Regions from separate parts of the Dactylosporangium sp. NPDC005572 genome, predicted to be linked through region 2. Evidence: predicted binding sites of a transcription regulator. Region 2 holds the regulator's gene; the other holds the start of a gene.
What was found. Region 2 encodes HrcA, which represses chaperone genes, less so after heat shock. Its sites were predicted from a motif close to GGTTNGCACNCTCNNNNNGAGNGTGCNAACC; they were not measured.

Region 1: the regulator HrcA is predicted to act here: its motif matches at 2,400-2,430, upstream of groL (chaperonin GroEL).

Annotation. Positions count from the first base shown of each region.
Region 1 covers NZ_JBEXCY010000003.1:35,551-42,628, forward strand. Annotated here, with positions in the region: gene ABZS66_RS02460 (dipeptidase) at 1-513, shown strand, start outside; gene groL (chaperonin GroEL) at 603-2,225, opposite strand; gene ABZS66_RS02470 (cold-shock protein) at 2,702-2,905, opposite strand; gene paaN (phenylacetic acid degradation protein PaaN) at 3,178-4,848, opposite strand; gene ABZS66_RS02480 (MFS transporter) at 4,943-6,199, opposite strand; gene ABZS66_RS02485 (winged helix-turn-helix domain-containing protein) at 6,251-6,748, shown strand; gene ABZS66_RS02490 (GNAT family N-acetyltransferase) at 6,737-7,078, opposite strand, start outside.
Region 2 covers NZ_JBEXCY010000105.1:3,413-10,490, reverse strand. Annotated here, with positions in the region: gene ABZS66_RS36680 (phytanoyl-CoA dioxygenase family protein) at 195-1,115, opposite strand; gene ABZS66_RS36675 (hypothetical protein) at 1,252-2,139, opposite strand; gene ABZS66_RS36670 (enoyl-CoA hydratase-related protein) at 2,200-2,973, opposite strand; gene hemW (radical SAM family heme chaperone HemW) at 2,991-4,187, shown strand; gene ABZS66_RS36660 (DUF4870 domain-containing protein) at 4,220-4,753, opposite strand; gene hrcA (heat-inducible transcriptional repressor HrcA) at 4,938-5,960, shown strand; gene dnaJ (molecular chaperone DnaJ) at 6,047-7,078, shown strand, end outside.

The sequences.
Region 1 (7,078 bases), on a different contig from region 2:
GCGCTGGACACGTCGACCGCCCCGGCGTTCTTCTCGCACTCGTCCGCCCGGGCCCTGTGCGACCACCCGCGCAACGTCCCCGACGACGTCCTGGCCCGCGTGCGCGACACCGGCGGCGTCGTCATGGTGACCTTCGTGCCGTTCTTCCTGAACGAGGCGTGCCGGCAGTGGGGCGACGAGCTGTACCGCGTCGAGGACGCCATCACGTCCCCGTGGGACACCGCGGACTTCGAGCGGGAACGAACCGCGTGGATCGCGGCCAACCCGTGCCCTCCATCGACCATCAGCGATGTGGCCGACCACGTCGAGCACGTCCGCTCGGTGGCGGGCCTCGGAGCGGTCGGCCTGGGCGGGGATTTCGACGGTACCGAGGTGCTGCCCGACGGCCTGCACGACGTGAGCACGTACCCGGCCCTGTTCGAGGAGCTGAGCTCCCGCGGCTGGTCCGAGCGCGAGCTGCGCGCGCTCGGCTGGGACAACACACTGCGCGTCCTGCGCGAAACCTGCGGCTAGCGCCCCACGCATGTGTCGTCCCGCGGCCTACAGAACGCGAAGCGGGCCGGGCACCTTGCGGTGCCCGGCCCGTTCACGTGAGCTCGGACTCAGAAGTCCATGTCGCCGCCGCCGGGGGCGCCGGCCGGGGCCTTCTCCTTCTCCGGCTTGTCCGCCACCACGGCCTCCGTGGTGAGGAACAGGGCCGCGATCGACGCGGCGTTCTGCAGCGCGGAGCGGGTCACCTTGGCCGGGTCGATGATGCCCTCGGCCAGCAGGTTGACGTAGTCGCCCGTCGCGGCGTTGAGGCCGTGACCGGCCTCCAGGTTGCGCACGCGCTCGACGACGACGCCGCCCTCGAGGCCCGCGTTGACCGCGATCTGACGCAGCGGGGCGTCGAGCGCGACCTTCACGATCTGCGCACCGGTCGCCTCGTCGCCGACCAGGTCGAGCTTGTCGAACGCCGTCTTGCCGGCCTGGACCAGCGCGACGCCACCACCCGGGACGATGCCCTCCTCGACGGCCGCCTTCGCGTTGCGAACGGCGTCCTCGATGCGGTGCTTGCGCTCCTTGAGCTCGACCTCGGTCGCGGCGCCGACCTTGATGACCGCAACGCCGCCGGCCAGCTTGGCCAGGCGCTCCTGCAGCTTCTCGCGGTCGTAGTCGCTGTCGCTCTTCTCGATCTCGGCACGGATCTGCGCGACGCGGCCGTTGATGGCCTCGGCGTCGCCCGAGCCGTCGACGATCGTGGTCTCGTCCTTGGTCACGACGACCTTGCGGGCGCGACCGAGCAGGCCGAGGTCGGCGTTCTCCAGCTTGAGGCCGACGGTCTCGCTGATGACCTGACCACCGGTCAGGATCGCGATGTCGGTCAGCATCGCCTTGCGGCGGTCACCGAAGCCGGGGGCCTTGACGGCGACCGACTTGAAGGTGCCGCGGATCTTGTTCACCACGAGGGTCGCCAGGGCCTCGGCCTCGACGTCCTCGGAGATGATCGCGAGCGGCTTGCCCGACTGCATGACCTTCTCCAGCACCGGGAGGAGGTCCTTCACCGCGGAGATCTTCGACTCGACGATGAGGATGTAGGGGTCGTCGAGGACGGCCTCCATCCGCTCGGTGTCGGTCACGAAGTACGGCGAGATGTAGCCCTTGTCGAAGCGCATGCCCTCGGTGAGCTCCAGCTCGAGCCCGAAGGTGTTGCTCTCCTCGACGGTGATGACGCCTTCCTTGCCGACCTTGTCCATCGCCTCGGCGATGATCTCGCCGACCGTGGAGTCACCGGCGGAGATCGAGGCGGTGGAGGCGATCTGCTCCTTGGTCTCGACGTCCTTGGCCAGGTTGGCGAGCTCGTCGGCGACGGACGCGACCGCCGCCTCGATGCCGCGCTTCAGGGCCATCGGGTTGGCGCCGGCCGCGACGTTGCGCAGGCCTTCGCGCACGAGCGCCTGGGCCAGGACGGTCGCCGTCGTCGTGCCGTCACCGGCAACGTCGTCGGTCTTCTTGGCGACCTCCTTGACCAGCTCGGCGCCGATCTTCTCGTACGGGTCCTCGAGCTCGATCTCCTTGGCGATGCTCACACCATCGTTGGTGATGGTGGGGGCGCCCCACTTCTTCTCGAGGACGACGTTGCGGCCCTTCGGGCCCAGCGTCACCTTGACGGCGTCGGCGAGGGTGTTCATGCCCCGCTCAAGACCGCGGCGCGCTTCCTCGTCGAACGCGATAATCTTGGCCATTCGGCGTTGTCCTCCTGGACATCCACGATTCGCCTGCGACCCGCGTGGGGCCGGCGGCTCACCGCCTGCTTTCGCACCTTCGGGGATCCACCGGATCCTCGTTGGTCGGGCCGGAATAGCCCGCGACGACCAGCCTCTCGGTGTTTGCACACCGGAGGACTGCACCGCCCCGACCGTTGGCACTCACCAGTTGGGAGTGCCAACACCTTGTTTAGCACTCTGCCCGGTCGAGTGCAAGCAAAGCCCGGGTGACGCCCGAGGTGGACGACCACGCAGCGCAACGACGGGTTGATCACGGAGCGCAACCGCCGCGGGGGCCCCGCAGGGCCCGGCGGCGCCGGCAAGCCCGAAGAAGTGACCAAGCCGTTAATTCGGACGAATGGCTTCGCATCCCGCGAATCGTCCGGAAAAAGACGCAGGGCACCGATCCTCATCAATGAGGACGGTGCCCCGGCGGGGTTTCTGCGGACGTTTCGTCAGGCGAGGAGCCGGACCCCCTCTGCCTGAGGGCCCTTCTGGCCCTGCGCGATCTCGAACTCGACGCGCTGTCCGTCTTCCAGCGACTTGTAGCCGTCCATCTGGATCGCGGAGAAGTGGACGAACACGTCCTGTCCCCCGTCGACCGCGATGAAGCCGTAGCCCTTCTCGCTGTTGAACCACTTGACGGTGCCCTGTGCCACGGTGCACTTCCTCTACTTCGGTCCTTCTGCGTCACTCGGCTGGCTGTGGGGACCAGCCGGCGGGTCTTCGACCCACGACGCCGGGTCCGGGGGTGGCACCGGCGAAGGAACGACGACCGAAACGCACGGTACACGAGCTAAGGCAGCCCTCGACAGGCCCAAATCGGACAGCAAGGTCACGAATCAAGCAGGTGGAAAAGGTCGCCGAGCATGCCTTCTCGGCGACCTTTCTTTGCCGAGTCAAGCATCGCCCGGCGACTACGTGTAGGTAACTAGACGTGGCGGCGGGACTGGACGACCCGGAAGCGGTTGGCCACGTACGCACCGTCCGTGAGCGCCGCATTGGCCGCCGGATTGGCACCGCTGGCGTGGAAGTCGGAAAACGCCGCCGACTGGTTCACGAAGACCCCGCCGGTCAAGTTGACTGACAAATGCACGCCTGCGTCCAGCGCCGCCTCTTCCATCTCGTCGAGCACATCCGGCGATGTGGAATAGACCGAGGCGGTCAATGCGCCCTTCCGTCCGACGGTGTCGGTGAAGATCCGCAAACTGCCCGCAGTGGAATCGGTGGCGACAACGAACGAAATTGGGCCGAACCACTCGGTGCCATACGTCTCGGCATCGTCCGCACCGAGTTTCCGGATGAGTGGCGTGCGGACGGTGGCGCCTTCGTACGCCGGATGCGAAACGTCTGAGGATTCGAGCACCGACTCACCAACGTGAGACGCTTTCTCGATTCGGGAGAGAACGTTGTCGTTCACGATCGCGCCGGTGAGTTCGACGCCGCGCGCCGGGTCGGCGGTGAGCTTCCCGACCGCGTCCGCGATGCCGGCCGCGACGTCGTCGAGGCTCTTGTGCCCCTCGTCGGAGGCGATGCCGGCCAACGGGACGAGGATGTTCTGCGGCGTCGTGCACATCTGCCCGGAGTACAACACCAATGAGAATCCGATGTTGCGGCACATCCCGGCGAAATCGTCGGTGGAGTCCACCACGATGGTGTTGACGCCGGCCTTCTCCGTGTAGACGGCGGCCTGCCGCGCGTTGCCCTCGAGCCAGTCGCCGAACTCGGTCGAGCCGGTGAAGTCGATGATGCGCACCTCGGGGCGCAGGGCGAGCGTCTTGGCCAGGCCCTCGCCGGGCGCCTCGGCGGCGAGCACGACCAGGTTGGGGTCGAAGCCGGCCTCGGCGAGCACCTCGCGGGCGATCTTCACGGTGATGGCGAGCGGCAGCACCGCGCGCGGGTGCGGCTTGACGACGACGGGGTTGCCCGTCACCAGCGAGGCGAAGAAGCCCGGGTACGAGTTCCAGGTCGGGAACGTGTTGCAGCCGATGACGAGGGCGATGCCCCGCGGTACGACATGGAAGGTCTTGCTCATGTGCAGCGTCTGACCCTTGCCGGCGGGCTTCTCCCAGTCGGCGGTGGCGGGCGTGCGGGTCATCTCACGGTAGGCGTAGGCGATGGCCTCCAGCGCCCGGTCGAACGCGTGCGGGGCGCCGGCCTGGAAGGCCATGACGAAGGCCTGGCCGGTCGTGGCGTGCACCGCGTTGGCCAACTCGAACGAGGCGGCGTGCAGGCGGGTCAGGATCTCCAGGCAGACGCCGGTGCGGGCCTGCGGGCCGGCCGCGCGCCAGGCGGGCCGGGCCGCGGTCATCGCGTCGAGGAACGAGGGGTCGAGGTGCGGGTAGCGCACGTCGAGGGCGATGCCGAACGGCGACGTCTCGGTCGCGACCCAGTCGGTCACGCCGGGCTGGTCCTTCAGGGGGAAGTCGGCGCCGAGGTAGGCCCGGAAGGCCGCCTCGCCGTCGGCCGCGGCGGTCTCGCCGTAGACGCGGGGACTGGGTGACTCAGGGAACGCGGACCAGTACGACCGCTCGGCGATCGCGGTCAGCGCCCGCTCCAGCGTGTCGGTGTGCTTGGTGAACATGGGGTGTGAGTTCTCCATGCCGCCATCCTGCCACCGGAAGAGCGCCGATCTTGCGGTTGTGTCGAGCTTCAGCGACTGGAGGCGGCACCGCCCGGCACAACCACAAGATCGGCTATTTCCGCACCGCCTCCGTGCCCGCGGGGGCGGCGGGAGTCAGTTCGCGCATCGAGCGCAAGGGTGACACGAGAATGGGGACCACGGCGACCAGCGCGCCGACCGAGGCGACCCAGAGCGCCTCGTGGACGCCGATCGCCGAGGCGAGCGCGCCGCCGGCCAGGGCACCGAGCGGGAGCGTGCCCCAGACGATGAACCGCATCGTCGCGTTCATCCGGCCGAGGAGCGCGTCGGGGGTGATGCCCTGGCGGAAGCTCACCTGGTTGACGTTGTAGACGATCACCCCGATGCCGAAGAGGGCGCTGCCGGCCGCGGCGAGCCAGAGCCGCCAGCCCGGCGCCGCCAGCGGGACGAGCAGGCCGCCGAGGTCGCCGACCAGGATGCCGAGCCAGATCGCCGGCCCCGCCCCGACCAGCTGGGTGATCGGGCGGACGAGGAACGCGCCCGCGAGCGCGCCGAGGCCGCCGACCGTGAAGAACAGGCCGATGAGGGCCGGCGACAGCGCCAGCTCGCGGGCCAGGAACATGACCAGCGTGGCCTGGACGATGGCGCCGAAGAAGTTGGCGGTACCGGTACAGGCCGCGATGGCCCGCAGCAGCCGGTTGCCGACGACGAACCGCAACCCCTCCAGGATCTCGCGGCCGAGATGCGCGTCGGGATGCCGCTCGGGCCGCTCCTCGATCCGGCGGATCCGGCCCAGGAAGAGGGCCGAGACCAGGTAGCTCACCCCGTCGACCAGCATCGCGACGGGCCCGCCGACCGCTTTGACGAGCAGACCGGCCACGGTCGGGCCGCCGATCTGCGCGGTCGAGCGCACGAGCTCGAGCCGCGAGTTGCCCTCGACCAGGTGCTCCTTGCCCACCAGGAAGGGCAGGTAGCTCTGGTACGACACGTCGAAGAAGACCGTGCAGACGCCGGCGAGCAGGCCCACAAGGTACAGCTGGGGCATCGAAAGGACATCGAGCCACCACGCGACCGGGACCGAGACCAGCAGCACCGCCCGCAGCAGGTCGGCAATGACCATCGCGCCGCGCCGCCGCACCCGGTCGACCAGGGCGCCCGCCGGCAGGCCCACGAGCAGGAACGCCGCGGTCTCGGCGGCGGTGAGGATGCCGACCTCCAGCGGCGAGGCCTGCAGGTTGAGCACCGCGACGAGCGGCAGCGCCAGCACGCTCACCTGGGTGCCGACCTGACTGATCGTGTCGGCGGTGAACAGCTGACGGAAATCATGGTCGCGCAGCAGTCCGACCCTCACGAGCCCACTGTCAGCGACTGATTGGGAAAAGTCAATCGGTAGGATTACGCCGTGGGCAGACAACTACGGCCGGCCACCGAGGCCGAGGCCAAGGCGCTCGCGTCATCGACGCGGCTGCGCATCATCCGGGTCTGCCTGGACCGCGCCCTGACCAACAAGGAGATCGCGCTGCGGCTCGAGCTCAACCCGGCCACCGCGCTCCACCACGTGCGCACGCTGGTCGCGACCGGGTTCCTGGAGCCGCAGGAGGAGCGGCGCGGGCCGCGCGGCTCGCGGGAGGTGCCCTACCTGTCGACGAACAAGTCCTGGGACCTCGACGTCGGGCGGGGGCACCAGGCGGTACTGGAGGCGTTCCAGGAGGAGCTGGCGATCGCCGAGCAGCCGGCGCACTTCGCCCGGCTGGGCCTGCGGCTCACCGACGAGGAGTGGGAGGAGCTGCAGGACCGGTTCGCCGAGCTGCTCGACGAGTACGCGGCCCGGGACCGTCGTGGCCCGGGCCGGCCGTACTCGATCTTCCTGGCGCTCTACGAGGACCGGTCACGCGATTGAGCCCTGCCAGTTCGCCCACCGTTCGCGGACCTGGAAGCCCATCGCCTCGTTGATCGCGATCATGTGCGCGTTGACCTCGGCGTTGAACGTGTCGATCACGCGGACGGTCGGCACCGCTTCGCGGAGAAAACGAAGGTTCTCGATCTTCGACACCACGCCGAGCCGATGACCACGGTGCTGCGGGTGCACCAGCGTGATCTGCTGCCAGGCGTGCCAGTCGACGGTCTTCTGCATCCGGATCCCGCTCCAGGCGACGAGCCGGCCGCTCGCGTCGTGCAGCACGCCGGTGTTGTACGTGTGCTTGCCGTGCTGTGACCGAACCTCGTCCTT
Region 2 (7,078 bases):
CTGCCAGGACAGCCGGATTCCTCCATCGATCATGGCCCCGCCCGTGCGGATACGTCTTCTGCTCACTGTGACATAACCGAAATGTCGGATATGTCAGGCACGAAGTGCCGGACATATCCGGAGACAGCAACGCGGACGCCCGGCCACCCGCCGGGGTAACGGCAGGTACCGGGCGTCCGGGTCGGTGCGTCAGGCTAGCGGAGCCACGGGACCGAGCGGTCGAGGAGCCCGCGGGTCTTGAGCTCCTTGCGGAGCGGGATCTCCTCGTCGATGTACCCGTTCCAGTTGATGCCCCAGTAGTTGGCCGTGTGGGTCGCCTCGCCGCACAGCTGGCGCTGGACCGGCGTGCGGTTGGCCCACCACTCGCTGCCCGGGTCGATCGGCATGTCGTCAAGGTTGCGGATCCATCGGTACGTGTACCCGATGAACAGCATCTTGCGGGTGATGTCCGAGTAGTTGGGCGAGCGGGAGTGCCACAGGCGGCGGTCGAAGATGAAGCAGTCGCCCGGGTTCGCCGTGATCTCGACCGTGCCCTCCGGGTCCGGGTTGTGGACCGTGGTGTCGGCCGGGCGCGGCAGCGAGTTCCACAGGTGGCTGCCCGGGATCACCTTCGTGGCGCCGCGGCCCTGCTCCGACAGGTCCGAGATGACGTAGGCGATCTTCAGCGAGAACATCGGCCGCGGGAGATTGGGGTCCATCGTCTCCGGGTCGGAGTTCTGGCGGTACCCGTCCTGGTGCCAGCCCCAGGACGGCGGCTCCTCCTCGGACGTCGGCGGCGTGACGTCCAGGTGGTTGTGGTGGGTGTAGATGTTCCAGCCGGCGAGGCCCCACATGTACGGGAAGAGCGTCGGCTGGGTCAGCAGGTGCCCGAACAGGTCGTCACGCGTCAGGAAGCCCAGCAGGTGCAGCGTGCCGTCCTTCTTCATGGAGCTGGAGCCGGCCGCCTGTTCCTCGGCGTAGACCCGGTCCATCGCGGCCTCGAGCTGCGCGCGGTGGTCCTCCTTCAGGACGTTGCGGACCAGCAGGAAGCCCTGATCCAGGAACTCCTTGCGGTCGGCCTCGCTGATCGGCTCATAACCGGTGAGACCGCCGTAGTCGGGTGCAGCGGACGTCATGTCCTCCCCTTACTTTCGTCAACCAGGGAACGACCGATCGTAACGCGAGGTGCATGAGTGTCCGACTCGGGAGTTGGCCACCTGACATTGTCCGAATGGGCGACAACCTGCTGGTCGCGCGGAACGTCAGGGTACCTCAGTACACCTCGGCGACGACCCGCTCGCCCGCCGGTCCGGCATTGATACCACCACGCTCGGTGACGTGCTTCCAGGCGCCGCTGTCGGCCGTCCACTGCATGTCGTTGAATACGACGCGCTTGACGCCGTGCTCCTGGGCCTGGGCGACCAGCCAGTGGGCGTACTGCCAGCCGGTCTTCGACTCGCGCACCTTCAGGGCCACCCCGACGAGGTTCGCGACGTCAGCGGTACCGATGTCACCCCAGTCGGCTTTGAGACTGGCCCCGAGGGCCTGGACGGCGGCCGGCCCGCGGCTCTCGTCCTCGGTGACCGTGCAGGCGACGGAGGCGGTGACCTCGCCGCTGAGGGCGCGGGCCATGATCTCCGACTCGTCGGCCCACTTCTCGTAGGCCTCGGGGTGGGCGCTGCGCTGCACCGCCTGCGCCGCGTCGGTGACCCGCATCTTCTCCCAGCCCTTGATCTTGACCAGGGCGGCGTAGAACTTGCCCGCCGCGTACCGCGGGTCGGCGATCTGTGCCGGCGTGCCCCAGCCCTGGCTCGGCCGCTGCTGGAACAGGCCGATCGAGTCGCGGTCGCCGCCGGAGAGGTTCTCCAGCTTCGACTCCTGCCAGGCGGTGGCGAGGGCGACGACCAGCCCGCGCTGCGGGATCTTGCGGGTCAGCCCCACGGCCGTGATGGTGGCGGCGTTGGCGAGCTGCTCGGCGTCGAGGTCGACCTCGGTCGTGGGCGACGAGGACGACCCGGTGCCCGCGCCCACCACGCAGGCCTTCCCGGTGGGGATGCGCAGCGGCAGCTGGTCGCTGATCCGGTGCAGGACGACATACGCGCCGATGGTCACGGCAATGGCCACGGCCGCAGTCACCGCGACCGTCTGTCGAACACGCATTGTCACCTCCCGCCCGAGAACTCGACCAGCGTACGTGCCAACCGCCACCTCACCGGACGCTTACGCGCCGTCCGGGATCCAGTTTGGTGCCCTTTTCTCCCGGTAGGCGACGATCCCTTCGAACCCTTCCGCCGACCCGAAATATCCGACAGAGAGCTCGGTCAGCTCGGCCACGTCGTCACGGAACGTGTCGGCTTTCCGGCGCCGCAGCAGTCGCTTGGTCCCCGCCAGGGCGCCCGGGGCCCCGCGGACGAGCGCGGCGACGTAGGCGTCGACCGTCGCGTCCAGCGAGCCGGCGTCGACCGCGGCGGTCACCAGGCCCACCTCGGCCGCCCGGGCGCCGCCGAACGTGTCCCCGGTGAGGAACAGCTCGGCGGCCGCGCGCGGTGACAGCCGCGGCAGCACTGTGGCGGAGATCACGGCGGGGATCACGCCGATGCGGACCTCGGAGAAGGCGAACGTCGCGTCGACCGTGCACACGGCGAGGTCGGCGGCGGCGATCAGGCCCAGCCCACCGGCCCGCGCCGGGCCGGCGACCCGCGCGACGACCGGCTTGCCGCTCTCCCAGATGGCCGCGAGGACCTCGCCGACCCGGTTGATCGGCGGCTTGCCCTTCCCGAAGGCCTCGGCGGTCTCCTTGAGGTCGGCGCCGGAGCAGAACACCGGGCCGGTGTGCGTCAGCACGACGACCCGGACCGTGTCGTCGGCCTCGGCGGCGGCCAGGGCGGCGAGCAGCTCCTCGATCAGCGCCGTCGACAGCGCGTTGCGGTTGGACGGGCTGTCGAGGGTGAGCGTCGCCACGCCCCGCTCGGTTTGTGACCGCACGAGAGACATGCGGGCACACTAGTGAAATGCCCGGAGCACTGCCAGAAGGCGAGCCGATCCCACTCGACGGTTCCCTCCCCGACGGGGTCGCCGACACCGCCGGCGCGGAGGGCTTCGGCGTCTACGTCCACGTGCCCTTCTGCGCCACCCGCTGCGGCTACTGCGACTTCAACACCTACACGGCGAGTGAGGGCGTGGTCAGCACCGGCTACGTCGAGCAGGTCCTCGACGAGCTGGCCCTCGCCGCGAAGGTGGTCCGCCCGCCCCGGGTCGACACCGTGTTCTTCGGCGGCGGCACGCCGACCCTGCTGCCCCCGGCCGAGCTGGGCCGCATCCTCGCCGGCATCGACCGCACGTGGGGCCTCGCCGCGGACGCCGAGGTCACGACCGAGGCCAACCCCGAGTCGGTCGATCCGGCGGCGCTGCGCGAGCTGCGCGCGGCCGGGTTCAACCGGATCTCGCTCGGCATGCAGTCCGCGGCGCCGCACGTGCTGGCGGTGCTGGACCGGCGGCACACCCCGGGCCGGCCGGCGCGGGCGGCCGAGGAGGCGCGCGACGCTGGATTCACCCACGTCAATCTTGATCTCATCTACGGTACCCCGGGAGAACGCGCCGAGGACTTCGCCGCTTCGCTGCGCACGGTCGTCGACGCCGGGGTCGACCACGTCAGCGCCTACGCGCTCATCGTCGAGGACGGCACCCGCATGGCCGCCCGCATGCGCCGCGGCGAGCTGCCCTACCCGGACGACGACGTCGCCGCCGACCGCTACCTGCAGGCGGAGGAGGCCCTGACCGCCGCCGGGCTGGGCTGGTACGAGGTGTCGAACTGGTCCCGCGAGGCACCCTGCCGGCACAACGAGCTCTACTGGCGCGGCGGCGACTGGTGGGGGCTCGGTCCGGGCGCACACAGCCACGTGCGCGGGGTGCGCTGGTGGAACGTCAAACACCCGCACGCCTACGCGGCGCGGCTCGCGGACGGGGCGTCGCCCGGGCAGGCCCGTGAGGTACTGACGAGGGAAGAACAGCACATGGAGGACGTGCTGCTGCGAATCCGGCTCGCCGAGGGGCTGCCGCTGGCGATGCTCCCGCCGGGTGCGCTCGCCGCGGCCCGCGACTGCCTGGCCGACGGGCAACTGGAGGCCGGCGCGTTCGAGGCCGGCCGGGCGGTGCTGACGCTGCGCGGGCGGCTGCTGGCCGATCTGGTGGCGCGCGCCCTCACGTGAGCGGGGCGCGCGCCGAAGCGGACGTGCGTGACTTACTTGATGAAGCGGAAGGTCGCCGGGTAGCGGTACAGCTCGCCGCCGTTGGCCTTCATGCCGCCGATGATGGCGAAGATGATGATGAAGATCCAGACCAGGAACGGCACGAAGAACAGGATGCCGAACGAGCAGACCGACAGGACGACAGCGATGATCATCGCGATGCCCCACGTGATGTGGAAGTTCAGCGCCTCGTTGGCGTGCGCCTTCACCGTGGGGGACTCGTTGCCCTTGGCCAGCAGCGCGATCAGCGGCGCGATGAAGCCGAGGATGATGCCGCCGAAGTGGGCGATGAGCGCCCAGGTCTTCTCGTCACTGTTCGCGTAGCCGACCGGCGCGCCCGGGGTGCCGTAGGCACCCGGCTGCTGGTAGCCGTAGGCACCGGGCTGCTGGTACTGCTGCTGGTCGTAACCCGGCTGGTAGCCCGCGCCGGACGTGGGGGGCACGTAACCACCGCCCGAGGTGGGCGGGGGGTAATTGGGGTCCGACGGCGAGCCGTACTCCCCCGGGGGGCGAGGTGGTTCACTCATGGGGGTCACGGTAGGGGCACCGATCAAGCGGCGCCAGCGACACGGCATGACTTCTTTTCGACAAACTTTGCGCAGACCAGGGCCGGACTGCCAGATTGCGCTCAAAACGGATCATCGCCTTGGTCGCCCCGGCGACGTAGACTGGCACTCACTACGCGGGAGTGCCAGTCTTCGAGGAGGTGCCATGGCCCTTGACGAGCGGAAGCTGGAAGTGCTGCGCGCCATCGTCGAGGACTACGTCGCCACCCAGGAGCCGGTCGGCAGCAAGGCGCTGGTCGAGCGGCACAACCTGCGCGTGTCGCCGGCGACGGTGCGCAACGACATGGCGGTGCTGGAGGACGAGGGATACATCCGGCAGCCGCACACGAGCGCCGGCCGGGTCCCGACCGACGCCGGCTATCGGCTGTTCGTCGACAAGCTGTCCCGGATCAAGCCGCTCAGCCAGGCCGAGCGCCGGGCCATCGAGCGGTTCCTGATCGGCGCGGTCGACCTCGACGACGTCGTCCACCGCACCGTCCGCCTGCTCGCGCAGCTCACCCGGCAGGTCGCCGTCGTGCAGTATCCGAGCCTGTCCCGGGCCAGCGTCCGGCACTTCGAGCTCGTGCCGATCTCCACCACCCGGCTCATGGTCGTGATGATCGCCGAGACCGGCCGGGTCGAGCAGCGCCTCGTCGACCTGCCCGGCCCGATCCTCGCCGACGACGTCACCGAGCTGCGCCGGAGGATCAACGAGAAGCTCGTCGGCAAGCGGCTGGTCGACACCCCGCCGCTGGTCCAGGCCCTCGTCGAGGAGTCCGGGCCGGCCCTGCGCCCGCCGATGGCCGCCCTGTCGACGGTCCTGCTGGAGACGCTGGTGGAGCGCACCGAGGAGCGCATCGCGCTCGCCGGCACCGCCAACCTCGCCCGCGGCGGGCTGCTCGACTTCCAGGGCTCGCTCCGCCCGATCCTCGAGGCGCTCGAGGAAGAGGTCATCCTGCTCAAGCTCTTCGGCGAGGTGGAGCCCAGCATGACTCGGGTGCGCATCGGCGACGAGAACGAGATCGAGGATCTGCGCGGCACGTCGATCGTCGCCACCGGCTACGGCCCGGGGTCGATCGTCGTCGGCGGGATGGGCGTGCTCGGCCCGACCCGGATGGATTACCCCGGCAACATCGCCACCGTGCGCGCCGTGGCACGCTACGTGGGCGACATGCTGGCGCAAAGTTAACCGGGTGACCGAGCGCGGCGGCCGTGTCGGGCGTCGCCTGAAGGAAGTTGAACAATCTCATGGACGAGTCAGGGGCATAGGACTCAGTGGCGAAGGACTATTACGGGATTCTCGGCGTCAAGCGGGACTCCACGGCCGATGAGATCAAGCGGGCCTACCGGCGGTTGGCCCGCGAGTTCCACCCGGACGTCAATCCCGACCCGGCCGCGCAGGAGAAGTTCAAAGAGATCAACGCCGCCTACGAGGTCCTGTCCGACCCCCGCAAGCGGGAGATGGTCGACCTGGGCGGCGACCCGCTGGCGCCCAGCGGCGGCGGTGGCGGCCCGGCCGGCGGCGCGTTCGTCGGCTTCCAGGACATCATGGACGCCTTCTTCGGCACCACGTCGAGCCGCGGGCCGCGCCCGCGCGTCCGGCCCGGCGCCGACGCGATCCTGCGCCTCGACCTCGACCTGCACGAGACGGCGTTCGGCGTCGAGGCGCCGATCACGGTCGACACCGCCGTCGTCTGCAACACCTGCTCCGGCGCCGGCACCGCGCCCGGCACCCACCCGCAGACCTGCGAGATCTGCGGCGGCCGCGGCGAGGTCCAGTCGGTCCAGCGCACCTTCCTCGGCCAGGTCGTGTCGGCCCGCCCGTGCTCGGCCTGCCAGGGCTTCGGCACGGTCATCCCGCACCCCTGCGCCACCTGCGGCGGCGACGGCCGGGTCCGCACCCGCCGCACGCTGACCGTCAAGATCCCGTCCGGCGTCGAGGACGGCATGCGCATCCGCCTCGCCCAGCAGGGCGAGGTCGGCCCCGGCGGCGGCCCGCCCGGCGACCTCTACGTCGAGATCCACGAGCGCCCGCACGACGTGTACTCGCGCAAGGACGACGACCTGCACTGCCGCGTGACGGTCCCGATGACGGCGGCCGCCCTCGGCACCCGCCTGACCATCAAGACCCTCGACGGCGAGGAGACGGTCGACGTCAAGGCGGGCACCCAGCCGACGTCCACGCTGCGCATCCGCGGCAAGGGCGTCCCCCACCTGCGCGGCACCGGCCGCGGCGACCTCTACGTCCACCTCGACGTGCGCACCCCGACCCGGCTGGAGCCGGAGCAGGAGCGCCTGCTGCGCGAG